DNA from 2 places in the Nonomuraea sp. bgisy101 genome. Region 1 is predicted to be linked to the other one. Evidence: riboswitches for the same ligand, from Rfam matches in the RefSeq annotation. Region 1 holds a riboswitch; the other holds the start of a gene.

The links. Region 1 has a riboswitch for cyclic di-AMP ahead of AC3EO4_RS23080 (coiled-coil domain-containing protein). Riboswitches for the same ligand answer to the same signal wherever they lie in the genome.
Region 2: another riboswitch for cyclic di-AMP. It lies ahead of AC3EO4_RS34415 (D-alanyl-D-alanine carboxypeptidase family protein); the one in region 1 lies ahead of AC3EO4_RS23080 (coiled-coil domain-containing protein).

Annotation. Positions count from the first base shown of each region.
Region 1 is NZ_JBYITD010000012.1:22,930-30,020, forward strand. It holds gene AC3EO4_RS23055 (dihydrolipoyl dehydrogenase family protein) at 1-702, shown strand, start outside; gene AC3EO4_RS23060 (AI-2E family transporter) at 629-1,705, opposite strand; gene AC3EO4_RS23065 (50S ribosomal protein bL37) at 1,868-1,945, opposite strand; gene AC3EO4_RS23070 (DeoR/GlpR family DNA-binding transcription regulator) at 2,081-2,860, shown strand; gene galT (galactose-1-phosphate uridylyltransferase) at 2,857-3,918, shown strand; cyclic di-AMP (ydaO/yuaA leader) riboswitch at 3,986-4,126, shown strand; gene AC3EO4_RS23080 (coiled-coil domain-containing protein) at 4,130-5,083, shown strand; gene AC3EO4_RS23085 (cytochrome P450 family protein) at 5,160-6,395, shown strand; gene AC3EO4_RS23090 (DinB family protein) at 6,531-7,037, shown strand; gene AC3EO4_RS23095 (M50 family metallopeptidase) at 7,040-7,091, opposite strand, start outside.
Region 2 is NZ_JBYITD010000021.1:158,796-165,886, reverse strand. It holds gene AC3EO4_RS34435 (hypothetical protein) at 1-359, opposite strand, end outside; gene AC3EO4_RS34430 (hypothetical protein) at 558-1,571, shown strand; gene AC3EO4_RS34425 (SDR family NAD(P)-dependent oxidoreductase) at 1,708-2,568, opposite strand; gene AC3EO4_RS34420 (class I SAM-dependent methyltransferase) at 2,708-3,439, shown strand; gene AC3EO4_RS34415 (D-alanyl-D-alanine carboxypeptidase family protein) at 3,455-4,372, opposite strand; cyclic di-AMP (ydaO/yuaA leader) riboswitch at 4,386-4,528, opposite strand; gene AC3EO4_RS34410 (TetR family transcriptional regulator) at 4,838-5,461, opposite strand; gene AC3EO4_RS34405 (alpha/beta fold hydrolase) at 5,663-6,877, shown strand; gene AC3EO4_RS34400 (ABC transporter permease) at 6,975-7,091, opposite strand, start outside.

The sequences.
Region 1 (7,091 bases):
GAGGCGAGCGCGCTGGTGGAGAAGGTGTTCACCGACGAGGGCATCGGGGTGCGCACGAGCGTGAAGGTCGACGAGGTTGGCTACGCGGACGGCCGTTTCACTCTCGCGGGGGTCGCGGCCGAGAGGCTGCTGGTAACCACGGGCCGCAGGGTCGACCTCGCGGCTCTGGGCGTCGGCGCGATCGGGCTGGACGAGAGCGCGAAGGCGGTCCCGGTGGACGAGAGGATGCGCGTCGCCGAAGGGGTCTGGGCGCTGGGTGACGCGGTCGGCAAGGGCGCGTTCACGCACATGTCGGTGTACCACGCCGACATCATCGTCAGGCAGATCCTCGGCGAGCCCGTCCACGAGGCGGAGTATCACGCGGTGCCGAGGGTGACGTTCACCGACCCGGAGGTGGGCGCGGTGGGGCTGACCGAGGCGCAGGCCAGGGAGCGGGGGCTCGACGTCAGGATGTCCTTCACCGACCTGGCGGCCTCGACGCGCGGCTGGATCGCGCGGGCGGAGGGGTTCGTCAAGCTGGTCGCCGCCGACGGGGTCCTGGTCGGGGCCACGAGCGCGGGTCCGTGCGGCGGCGAGGTGCTCGCCATGCTGACGCTGGCCGTCCACGCGAGGATCCCGGTCGAACGGCTCAGCCAGATGATCTACGCTTACCCGACGTTCCACCGGGCCGTGTCGTCCGCTCTTCCCGGGCTTCTCCGCTGACCAGCGGGATCGCCCAGCGGGTGCCAGGGTCCGCGTCGACGAGCAGGGCCCTGGCCAGCGCGGAGAGCGGCACGGCGAGGATGGCGCCGAGCGCGCCGAGCACGACCGACCACACCAGCAGCGACAGCATCGTCACGGTGGTCGACAGGCCCGCCGACTCCCCCGCGTACTTCGGCTGGATCACCGACTGGATGACGAAGTTGAGCACGCTGTAGACGACGATCACCCACACCATGGTGACCCAGCCCGAGTCCAGCAGGGCCAGCAGGGCGGGCGGGACGAGCCCGAGGATGAAGCCGATGTTGGGGATGTAGTTGGTGATGAAGGCCAGCAGCCCCCACAGCAGCGGCAGCGGCACGCCGAGCAGCCACAGCGCACCCGCGTCGAGCACGGCCACGACAAGGCCGAAGATGCTGGAGACCACGAGATAGCGGCAGGTGCTCCTGGTGAAGTCGGTCAGCGCGCGCACCAGGTCGGGCCTGGTTCCCTCCAGCTTGCGGACGGCCGTCTGGGTGGGCCCCGCGTCCAGGCTCATGCCGTACACCAGCAGGAGGATCAGCACGAAGGCGGACACGACGCCGAGCAGACTGGACAGGAAGCCCTGCACGAGCGGCACGAGCTTGCTGGGGTCCAGCGCCTTGACCGCGGCGCTGATCTGGTCAGGGGTGATGCCGAAGGTGCCGAGCCACCGCGTGACCCCCGCGGCCATCGCGTTGTACTCGTCGGTGTAGGTGGGCAGCAGGCCGGCCAGCTGTGCGATCGAGACGACAAGCGAGCTCACGAACGCCAGCAGGACCAGCAGGACGACCAGCAGCGGCACGGTCATCAGCACCCATGGGGGCGCGCCGCGCCGCTTCAGCCATGAACGCAGCGGGCTGACCGCGATCGTCAGCGTGAGGGCAAGGAAGGCGGGGCCCACGATCGCGCTGACGCTCCTGAGACCCGCGAGCACGATCATCGCGGCCGCGAGGCCGATGAGGATCCGCAGTCCACGCGACATCATGCGTCACACTATGGCGACCGCCGCCGGTGGAAGCCGGTAACCGCGCCGGTCACCGTGACGCGCAGGTCTCCGACGGCCTGTCACACCGTTTCGCGTCCGGGCCTTTCGCGGGGCCCGCAGGAGGGATGAACATCGGGTACGAGCAGTACCCGATGTCCTACCTCAGCGAGCGTTGGGGCGCTTGCCGTGGTTGGCCGCCTTCTTCTTGCGGGCCTTGGTCTTGCGTGCGCGCTTGGCCATGATTTACCTCCTCACGTGATGATCCCAACCTCTCGCGAACGCGTCTCTCGCGACAAGGGCTTTGCCGGATCCCACTCCCCATGTTTCAACATAGATGTGTCATAATTTGGTGGAATCTGTTGGAAGGAGGGGTACGTGCTCGCACCACAGCGACAGCAGGCGATCCTGGAGCGCGTCCGCCGCAGCGGCGGAGTCCGGGTGGCCGACCTCGTGCGCGAGCTCGGCGTCTCCGACATGACCATACGCAGGGATCTGGAGGCGCTCGCCGAGCGAGGCCTGCTGGAGAAGGTCCACGGCGGCGCCACGATCAACGGCCCAGGCTCCACCGAGGAGCCCGGCTTCGCCGCCAAGTCGATGCGCCAGCAGCCGGAGAAGGACGCGATCGCCCGCAGGGCCGCCACGCTCGTCCGTCCCGGCACGGCCGTCGCCCTGTCGGCGGGCACGACCACATGGACGCTGGCCCACCACCTGGTCGATGTGCCGGACCTGACCGTCATCACCAACTCCATCCCCGTGGCCGACGTCTTCCACCGCAGCCCGCGCGCCGACCGCACGGTCGTGCTGACCGGCGGCGTCCGCACGCCCTCCGACGCCCTCGTCGGGCCCGTCGCCGTCGCGGCGATCAGGCGGTTGCACGTGGACACGCTCTTCCTCGGCGTGCACGGCATGAGCACGAGAGCGGGGTTCACCACCCCGAACCTGCTGGAGTCGGAGACCGACAGGGAGCTGGTGGCCTCCGCCCACCGCCTGGTGGTCCCCGCCGACCACACCAAGTGGGGCACGGTCGGCATCAGCACGATCGCTGAGCTGTCGGAGGCCGACGTCGTCATCAGCGACGCGAACCTGCCGGAGGAGGCCCGCGCGGAGCTGGCCGAGCGGGCGGGAGAACTGATCATCGCGGAGGAAACGAAGTGAAGCGCACCATCGCGCACATGGCCGACGGCCGGGAGCTGATCTACTTCGATCGGCGCGACGACGCCGACAGGAGCGCGATCGACGAGCGCGAGCTGCCGCCCAGGCCGGTCGCCTCCGAGCTGCGCTACGACCCGCTCACCGAGGAGTGGGTGGCGATGGCGGGCCACCGGCAGACCCGCACCTTCCTGCCTCCGGCCAACGAGTGCCCGCTGTGCCCGACCAGGCCCGGGATGCCGACCGAGATCCCCGCGCCGGACTACGACGTGGTCGTCTTCGAGAACAGGTTCCCCAGCTTCTCCACCAACCTGGGCTCCTACACCGATCCAGGCGGCCTGAGCGAGGTGCGCCCTGGCGTCGGGCGCTGCGAGGTGGTCTGCTTCACCTCCGACCACGACTCCTCCTTCTCCGCCCTCTCCGACGAGCAGGTGGAGCTGGTCATGGAGGCATGGGCCGACCGCACGGCCGAGCTGTCGGCGATCCCCGGTGTGGAGCAGGTGTTCTGCTTCGAGAACAGGGGCGCCGAGATCGGCATCACGCTGGCCCACCCCCACGGCCAGATCTACGCCTACCCGTACGTGACCCCGCGCACCCGCCGGCACCTGGCGGCCGCGGCGGGCCGGCCGAACCTGTTCGCCGACGTGCTCGCCGCGGAGCGCGCGGGCGAGCGTGTGGTCGCCGGCAACGAGCTGTGGACCGCGTTCGTGCCGGCCGCCGCCCGCTACCCGTTCGAGGTCCACCTCTACCCGCACCGCCAGGTGCCCGACCTGGCCGCCCTCACCCAGGAGGAGCGCGCCGCCTTCGGTCCCGTCTACACCCGTGTGCTGAGAGCGCTCGACGGCCTGTTCGGCGTGGTCATGCCGTACGTCGCCGCCTGGCATCAGGCCCCCGTGCGGCAGGGTCGTGACCTGGCCTATCTCCACATGGAGCTGTTCAGCATCCGCAGAGCCCCGGAGAAGCTGAAATACCTCGCGGGCTCGGAGTCGGCGATGGGGGCGTTCGTCAACGACGTGCTGCCGGAGGAGGCCGCGCGGCTTCTGCGCACTCAGGTAGATCACTGACTTGGTGTCCGATTTAGGTCGCATTACCGCTGGTTTACTACTAACATCCCTTTTCGTCGGCTTTCACAGCCGTTACATGCCTAATCCCGGGCGCGTCGCCCGGGAGCCGGGGACCCACCAAGAACCTGGGGTGAATCCACGTCTGTGGTAGGGCCGCATCTCCCGCCCGAACCCGTCAGCTAACCCGGCCGGCAGACGGAGAGGATCGTTCGTGGCGTCCCCCACGTCTCGTTTCGCATGCGGTGCTCTTGCCGCGCTGTCCCTCATCATCGGTTCCGCGACGGCGGCCTCGGCTGCCCCCAAGCCGTCCGAGCCCACGTTGCGCGCCGAGTTGAAGGAGCTCAACACCAAGGTCGACAAGCTCATCGAGCGCTACAACGCCAAGCGGGTCTCGCTCGCCGAGGCCCGGAAGGCCGCCAAGACGGCGAAGAAGCGGCTGGCGACGGCCGAGCAGACGCTGGCCAAGGCCGAAGCCGAGGCCTCCAAGATCACCGAGATGCGCTACCAGGCCAGCACCCCCGACCTGCCGATGCTGCTCTACACCCCCGACCTCAACACCGCCGCGCTGCTCGAGCAGATGAGCGCCGAGCAGGATGCCGTGGTCAAGAGCGTCGCCGCGGCCCGCGACACCAAGAAGCAGGCCGCCACCGACGCGATCGCGCTCGCCGACCGGATCAAGACGGAGGCCGACCAGGTCGCCGACGACCGGAAGGAGGCCGAGGGCATGATCAAGGACATCGAGAAGAAGCTGCAGGGCCTCGTGCCGACGGGTCCGGGGCGCAAGAGCGACGGAAGCTGGGCGCCCGAGCTGCCCACAGGCTCGGAGAACATCACGCCGCGGACCAGGCTCATGCGCGACACGATCAAGAAGTCGTTCGCGCTGCCGTTCGAGGTGGGCTGCTACCGGTCGGGCGGCAGCGGAGAGCATCCGCTCGGGCGCGCCTGCGACTTCATGATGAGCTCGGGCGGCGCCACTCCGACGGCCGCCAACAGGACGCTCGGCGACCAGGTCGCCGCGTGGGCGATGAAGAACCAGAGCCGCCTGGGCATCAAGTACGTGATCTGGCGGCAGCGCATCAACAGCGGCAGCGGCTGGCGGGCGATGTCCGACCGAGGCAGCATCACCGCCAACCACTACGACCACGTGCACATCTCGATGAACTGATCCTTGCAGGGGGTCGGCGGCGAGCGTACGTTTGACTCGATGACCAGATTCATCCTTCCGGTCACGAGAGGCGCTCATGAAGACCGTCAACCTGATGGACCCCGGCCTGCTGACCGATCCGTACAGGGGTTTCGCCCAGCTCAGGGAGGAGGCGCCCGTCCTCCGCGCCTCCTTCCCCGGGCAGGACACCCCGATCTGGCTGGTCACCCGGTACGACGACGTCAAGTCCGTGCTGAGCGACCACCGCTTCGTCAACGACCCCGGCAACGTGCCCGGCGCCGAGGTCACCGACATGCGGGAGAAGCTGACACAGGCCAGAGGCGTCCCGCCCGAATACGCCCGCTACCTCACCGACGGGATCCTCGATCTCGACGGCGACGACCACCTCAGGCTGCGCAGGCTGGTCTCGCGCGCCTTCACCGCCAGGCGGGTGACGGAACTGCGGCCCAGGGTGGAGGAGATCAGCGCCGAGCTCCTCGACGCGCTGCCGACCGACCGCGTGGTCGACCTCGTCGAGGAGTACGCCTACCCGCTTCCCATCACCGTCATCTGCGAGCTCGTCGGCATCCCTGAGGCCGACCGCGCCCAGTGGAGGGTCTGGGGCGCTCGCATGACGACGATGGAGCCCGGCGCCCTCGCCGAGCCGCTCGTCGGCGTCGTCGAGTACATCCGCGACCTCATCCCCCGTCGCCGCGCCGAGCCCGCCGACGACCTGCTCACCGGGCTGATCAGAGCCCACGACGAGGACGGCGACCGCTTCACCGACACCGAGCTGATCACCATGGTGCTCACGCTCGTCCTCGCGGGCCACGAGACCACCGCCCACCTGATCGGGAACGGCGCCGCCGCCCTGCTCACCCATCCCGACCAGCTCGCCAGACTCCGCGCGGAGCCGTCGCTGGTGCCGCGCGCCGTCCATGAGCTCATGCGCTGGTGCGGACCCGTCCACGGCACGCGCATGCGCTACGCCGCCGAGGACGTCGAGGTCGGCGGCACGGTGGTCAGGCGAGGCGAGCCCGTGATGGCGCTGATCGTCAGCGCGAACGGCGATCCGCGCAGGTTCGGCGACCCCGACAGGCTCGACATCGCCCGGGAGCCCGACAGCAGGCGCGAGGTCCACGTGGGCTTCGGACACGGCCTGCACTACTGCCTGGGAGCGGCCCTGGCCCGCCAGGAGGGCGAGGTGGCCTTCAGCGGGCTGCTGTCGCGCTTTCCAGGCCTGCGTCTCGCCGTGGCTCCCGAGAAGCTGGAACGGCAGCCGCTGCCCATGTCGTGGCGCCTGGCGAGCCTCCCCGTGCTGCTGGACGGCTGACCGCGTTCCGCTTTCCGAGGAAGATCGCTACGACGGCCGGCGATCGAGCCGGTGGTGGAGCCGCGCGAGCATCCCATCCCCCACGCCGGCCGTCAGGGCGCGCCGTACTTGACGGCGGGTCCATAATCACACGTTATGACTGATACTCGGATGATCACCCCGTTCGTCGCGGGCGAGCGGGAGATGCTCGACGCCTGGCTCGACTGGCACCGTGAGACGCTCGCGATCAAATGCGCGGGCCTGACCGACGACCGACTGCGCGAGCGCTCGGCGGCGCCGTCCACGCTGTCGCTGCTCGGCCTGCTGCGCCACATGGCCGACGTGGAGCGCAGTTGGTTCCGCAGGCACCTGATGGGCGAGGACGTCCCGCGCCTGCACTCGACGCCCGACCGGCCCGACGACGCCTTCGACGACATCGCCACGATGACGGGTGAGCAGGCACTGGAGGCCTGGCGCGCCGAGATCGCCTACGCCAGGAAGGTGTCGGCGGGCCTCCCGCTCGACACGATCGGCAGGACGCTGCGCCACGGCAACGAGGTGTCACTGCGCTGGATCATGGTGCACATGATCGAGGAGTACGCCCGCCACAACGGTCACGCCGACCTGCTGCGCGAGCGGATCGACGGCGTGACGGGCGAGTGACCTCAGCCTGACAGCTTGATCGGGTTGACCAGGTCGGCGTAGACGAGCAGACCC
Region 2 (7,091 bases), on a different contig from region 1:
CCCGACAGGGTCCACTTCGGGTGGGCCAGCAGCGAGCGTCTGCTCACGACCAGCACCGGCCTGCCGTCCTGCTGTCGCCGCGCCCGCACGGCTTCCAGCGCGGAAAGCGCGTCCGGGCTGTCCGCGCTGTCGAGGGCCAGCGGTGCCCTGGTGTCCTCGGCGAGCGCGGCCGGTACGGCCTCCAGGGCGTCCGGCTGCGACAGATCCAGAACCGACACCGAGGCCAGGCTCGACACGAGTCGGGACTTGCCGATGCCGAGGGGGCCGGTGAGGTTGACGAGCGGATGCCGGTCCAGTGCCTCCCGCAGAACGTCCGGACTCACCCGCGGCGCCGGCCCGGCGGCTCGTGTTTCTCCCATCAGATCTCCTTGCATTCTCCGGCGAACGGCCATCGCCGCACACGGCGAACACGTCCTCGTCTGTGTGACGCGGCGGGAAAGCGGTCTGCCGCCCTCCGCTGAGACTGTGAGACTCCCGTGAGACTTGGTTTGTTTGCTTCCCGGCTAGTTTGTGCTCCGTGGTCACCAGGCACCGGGACCGAACTCGCGGGGGGAGACATGCAGGGCCGCACCATGTCCGTACTCGGCCTGAGCGGCGCCGAGGAGGATGTCTACCGCTACTTCCTGCGCAATCCACGCACACCCGCGCACGATATCCACGGGATGTTCCCCTTCGGCGAGGGGGGAGCGACGCAGGCGATCTCGCGCCTGCGTGACCTGCGGCTCCTGCACGGGGACGACGAGAGCACGTGGGCGACAGAGCCCGGTGTGGCCGTGCCCCGTCTGATGGAGAAGCAGTTGGCCTCGATGTACCGGACGATACGCCAGCTCACCAACCCTTGGCCCATACTGCGCTCGCTGCAGCGCGACCGGCAGGACCCGCTGCCGGAGCTCTCCGAGACGGCCGACGGCGCGGGCGTGACGTTCCGCCGGCTGGAAGACCCGCGGGAGGTACGCGCCCACATCGACGAACTCGCCTTCAGCGCCCAGGAAGAGGTACTGGCGGCCGAGCCCTACGACACGCTGCCGCAGGAGAACATCACGCACAGGCGGCCCGTCGACGTCCGCTGTCTGCGGCGCGGCGTACGCATCAGGAATCTCGTGCGCACGACCGCCCTGGAAGATCCGCACACCCTGAGCCATCTGCGAAAGCTGCACGCCGACGGTGCGCAGATCAGGGTCGCGAACGAACTGTCGCACCAGATGCTGGTCTACGACAGCCACACGGCGCTGCTCCCGATCGACGTCCACGACACCGCCAGGGGTGCCCTTCTCATCGAGGAGAGCACCCTGGTGGGCGGCGTCGTCAGCCTCTTCGAGAGGCTGTGGGCGGCGGCGACGGACTTCGCCACGCTGACGGCCCCCGGTGCCGGGCGGATCACCCGGCTCTCCGAGACGCAGCAGCGTGTGCTGACCTGCATGTGCACCGTGAGCAAGGACGAGGTGGGCGCCCAGCGGGCCGGCATGTCGCTGCGCACCTACCGCCGGCACATAGCGGACCTGCTGTGTGCGCTCGATGCCGGCAACCGCGCACAAGCAGCGTTGACGGCGCGCGAGCGGGGCTGGGTGTGACCGCATGCGGGGCCTCGCCCATCGTACGTGGTGATCTTGTACTCGACCGCCGTGAGGGAGAGGGTCAGCTCACGGATCCGACGGCGGATGGTGTCGCGATGTTCGAGCAGCACGTCGAGCCGCCATGGCAGCCGGCCTAGATCGGCCGGACCGACGCAGGGACGCCCTCGAAGTCGGCGCTGCGGGCGGTCTCGGCCCACTGCTCGACCTGCTCCAGGCCACGCCGGTAGACACCCGAGATACGCTCGACCGCCTCGCGCCCGAGCGGCAGCCGCAGCGGCACCTCGTCACTGTGCGCGAGGGACACGATGATCTCGGCCGCCCGCGCCGGGTCGCCTTCCTGCAGGCCGTCGGTCCCCGCCATGTCCGCGCGGACGGCGGCGAGCAGGTCGCGGTAGGTCTCGGACGCCTCGGCGAACTCGAGCACGTCGGCCGCGTTGAAGTCGGTCCTGAACCGGCTGGGCTCGACGATCATCACGCGGATCCCGAACGGCGCCACCTCCCCTGCCAGGGCCTCGGACCAGCCTTCGAGGGCGAACTTCGACGCGGAGTACGCCGACACGCCGGGGAACGACATCCGCCCGCCCTGGCTGCTCATCTGCACGATCGTCCCCGTGCCCCTGCCCCGCATCGCCGGCAGCGCCGCTCGGACGAGGGCCGCGGGGCCGAACAGGTGCAGCTCCATCAGCTCGCGCAACCGCGAGTCACTGACCTCCTCAACCGCTCCCACCACGGCCCGGCCCGCGTTGTTGACCAGCACGTCCACCTGCCCGAAGCGGTCGAGCGTGCCCTGCACGAGGTCCGCGGCCGCGGCGACGTCTCGGGCGTCGAACTTCGCGATCAGGAAGGTGTCCGGGTACGCGGCCTCCAGGTCGGCCACGCTCTCGGGCCGGCGCACCGCCGCCACCACGTTGTCGCCCGCCGCGAGCGCCGACTCCGCCAGTGCGCGCCCGAAACCGCGGGACGCGCCGGTGATGATCCAGGTCTGTGTCGTCATGGCGAGAACGCTATGGTTTCGAGCGCGCTCGAACGCAAACCCGCGCGACCACGAACACTGAGACGTCGTCGTGGTGAGCGGGTGGCGAGACGCCGGAAATGATGTCGCCGGGCATTCGGCTGAAGCGTAAGGTGCGGGCGTGCATCCTGCTGATTTCTATACAGGCATCGTCGCCGAGTTATACGGGCCGCTGAAGTCCGTGGCCCAAGATCCAGAGCCCTACGCGGCGTTCGTCCAAGAGGCTGGTTCCCCGGCTCTGGAGCTGGGGTGCGGGGACGGCGATCCATTGCTCGACCTGCGTCGGCGCGGCCTCGACGTCGAGGGTGTCGACTCCTCGGCGGACATGCTGCAGCGGTGCCGTCACCGGGCGCGGAAGCAAGGCGTCGATGTCGTCGTCTACCACCAGCGCATGGAGGCGCTCGATCTGCCACGCCGCTACCGTGCGATCTTTCTTGCCGGGCCGACTTTCAACCTGCTCCCCGACGACTCCATCGCTCTGGCCGCCCTTCACCGCATCCGCGACCATCTCGCCGTGGGCGGCACCGCCCTGGTGCCGCTGTTCGTCCCATCGCCCACACCTGCCGAACGGATCGGCCGGGTGCGCACCGCTACAGCGGACGACGGTGCAGAGTTGCGGGTCTCGGTGGTGTCCGAGGAGCGTAGCGATTCCGCGCGGACGCAGACGACGGTGTTGCGCTACGAGCGGTGCCGCGACGGCGAGAGCACCGTCGTGGACCGCCCCTGGGTACTGCACTGGTACACCCGCTCAGGATTCGAGAGCCTTGCCGCAGCCGCCGGCCTGATCGCGGTCTCGGTCCTGGAGTCGCCAGGCGCCTCCGACCTGCAATTCCAGCTGCAGGCCGCCGGTTAAGCTGCTGTCGAGTTGTCAGGGTTGCCTGCTGGTCGCCGCCCAGTCGAGGAGCGCCTGAGCGGTCTCGAAGCGGCGGCTGGAGCTGCTCTCTCCCAGAAGCACGCCGACCAGCTGACGGCCGTCCCGGTCGGCGGCGAAGGCGAGGGTGTAGCCCGCGGCGCGCGTGAATCCGGTCTTCAGGCCGATGGTGCCCGGCGTGCGGAGGAGGCGATTCGTGTTCCGCCAGGAGTAGGCGCGGTGCTCCGCCGTCTCAGGGATCGAGCGGTGCCGGGTGGAGCCGACCTTCTTGATCAACTGGTTGTTCAGCGCCGCCTGGGCGAGCCGCACCTGGTCGCGTGCGGTGGAGTAGCCGCCGCCCTTGGTGGGCATCCCGTCGACGTTGACGTACAGCGTGTCCTTCATGGCGAGCTCGCGGGCGTTGGCGTTCATCTTCGCCGTGAACGCGTCGACACCAGGCCCGTACGTGCGGGCGAGCGCGTGGGCGGCGTCCGCGCCGGAGGGCAGCATCAGGGCGTACAGCAGGTCCTCCACGGTGAGCCGGTCACCGGCGCGCAGGTACGCCACCGAGGCGCCGCCCCTCGACGCGTAACGCACGTCCTTGGCGGTGACCTCGACCACGTCGGTCGGCTTGGCCTGCTTCAACACGGTGTAGGCGGTCATCACCTTGGTAATGCTGGCCACCGGGACCCGAAGATCGGCCTTCTTGCTGAAGTAGACCTTGCTGGTCTTGGCGTCGATCACATGGGCGGCACGGCCGAGCACCGCGGGGGCGTCAGCGGAGGGGGCGGGAACGTGGGCACGGGGGGCCGGTGAAACGACCGAACCGGCCGGTGGGGCGGCCTGTGCGACAGGGGCGACGGCGGTCACGGCGCCTGCGGTGATGGCGACGCCGAGCAGCGCGCGGCCCAGCCGGTTCTTGAGGTACGTGGGCATGAAGGGGTTGTGCTCCTAGCTTCCATGCCGCCTACCGGGTTAGCTGACGGGTTCGGGCTGGGAAGTGCCCTACGGACGCGGCTGAGCCGGCGTTCGATTCACCCCAAGGGAAGTGGGTCCCCGGTTCCGTGGATACGGATTCGGCGGCCGAGTGTCGTCCTGCGGATGAGCCTCAGGAGACGCGCGGTCCGGGCAATGCAATGGCAACGGACGAGTCGACGGCTCGCTGCACAATGCACTAAAAATAGCCAAACTGCACAAAAGGGGCAAATACTCCACACTCGCTCCTGCCCGATCCGCTACGCGTCGGCGATCGACCCCCAGCCGTCGTTCCAGATGTTGTCCCAGTCGGCCTTCACGATGAGCTTGTACGCGCGGTGATCGCAGCACCGAGCCGGCAAGGTGCGACACCGACCGCCAGCAGGCGGAACCGGCTCGATCCGCGCCCCAGCCGCGTCCGTTGACTCAGCGTCCCCGGTCATGTCGGAGCGGGGACGGTTCGAGGTCGAGCGCGAGGTGGAGTTGGCGCGTCCACCAGCGCAGCTGCGCGGTCGGGTCGCTCGCCGCGACGCCGGTGAGGCCGGCGCTGCGGCGGAAGGCACTCCCGTAGAGAGGCTCCATCGCCATCGCTTGGTGGAGGGCCGCGACCGCGAGCCGCGTGTCCTCGATCGAAGCCGCGGACGGCCGGAGCCTGTGGAGTGCGTCGACAAGCGGGTTCAGCATCCCGTCGCCATGCTCTCGCCAGCCCGCAGCATGCAGCGCGACCGCCAGCTCGCCGTAGCCCTGCCGGTACAGACCTGCGAGTGACTCGACGAGCTCCAGGAGGTCGGCGCCCTGCTCCAGCCACGACGAGAGAACGTCCTGCACAGCGGCTCTCAGTTGGCGTCCACCGTGTCGAAGCAGTTCGCGCAGCAGGTTGTCGCGGCTCTGGAAGTGGTGTGTCACGCCGGCGTCGGTCATGCCGACCCGGGCGGCGACGGCACGCACCTGGACCGCCGCGACGCCTCCGTCGGCGAGCAGCGCTGCCGCGGCGTCGAGGATCAGCCGGCGAGCCTCTTCAGGCGGTCTTCGTGTACGGCGTGTCCCCACGACTCCAACCTTACCTTGACCGGCCAAGGCAGCGGGTCGTATCGTACCTTGACAGCTCAAGGTAAGGGGTGCGGACATGCCTGTGGTCGACCTCACGACGTCGCGAGGGAACGAGGTTCCGGCCTCCCGTGAGGGCCTCGCTCGACGATTCGGTGCCGTCCCTGGCGGCAGGCGCCGGGACGAGCCGGGCTCCGACCAGCGATGACCGAAGTCACCCTCGCCCGAGGAGACGTAACGCTGCGAGGCACGGCCACCGGCATCGGTCCGACCGTCATCCTGCTCCACGCCGGCGCCGAACGTCGCGGTGTGTGGACGCCGGTCGCGGCGGCGCTCGCCCTGTCCGGGCTCCGGACCGTGGCCTTCGACCTGCGCGGTCACGGCGACAGCTCGGGACGGGCAACGACGCTGCGGGCCATCGAGCAGGACGTGACCGCGATGATCTGCCGAGAGCCGGCACCGGTCGTCGTGGTCGGCGCCTCCCTCGGCGGGCTGGCCGCCATCGCGTCCCTCGCCGACCCACGCGCGGCACGACATGTCGCCGGGTTGGTACTCGTCGACGTCGTACCCGATCCCGATCCCGATCGGGTTCGCGCCTGGCTCGATGCCCGTGGCCTCCGCCACATCCACGCCGAGCTCGTCGAGGACATCCTCGAACGCGGTCCCGAGCTTCTGGCGACAGCCGCGAAGATCGAGCTGCCGATCCTGCTCGTTCGTGGCGGGCCGCGCTCACCGCTCATCGACGCTGAGGTGGAGCGCTTCCGCGCCGCCAACCCTGCGGTCACGGTCTCTCAGGTGCCTGCCGCAGGTCACCTGGTAGCTCGTGATGCTCCCGATGAGCTCGCCCGCATCGTCGCGGACCGCGCGTCGACGTGGCTCGCCACCGGGACGACCGCCCGTCGTGCCTTCGCGCTGCAACGCTCGCTGGGCGCCGACCGGCTCGACCACCCAGGTGGAACGCTGCTCGCCCACCTGCACAGGGTGCACGCCCTCACCGTGGCGTGGTCCGCCGCGCCACGCACCCAGCTGGCCGCCATCTGCCACGCGACCTACGGCACCGACGGGTTCCCGCACGCGCTCATGGCGACGACGGAGCGGCGACGGCTCGAACGCGTCATCGGGTCCGATGCCGAGTCGCTCGTCTATCTCTATGGCGCCTGTAACCGATCCCACACCTACCGCGGCCTCGGGCGCCAACCGCTTCCCGTCCGTGATCGCTTCACCGGCGACATCACGCCGATCCATGAGGCCGACCTCGTCGACTTCGCCGTGCTCACCATCGCCAACGAGCTCGACGTCGCCCGCTTCGCTCGTCTTCCACGCACGGCCCTGAACGAGATCCGCCGCCTCGTGGCCGCGCTCGCCGCCTACGCGCCCGTCGAAGCCGCGCGGGCGCTCGACGACGGCGCCCTCGCGTGACCATCGAACAGCCATGGACGCTCGCCGACCCGCCGGGGCTGTCCGGCGTTCGTGCCGGCGACGACCTTGTGGCTCCTCGGCGGCGGCGATCCCCTGCCTAGCCCGTGGTGAGATCGCGGCGGCGCATGCCGTACAGACCGAGGGCCGTCAGCGCCGCGGCGAGTGCGACCAGGACCACCGTGGCCACCGGGGCGAACGCCCCCAACGGGTGCCA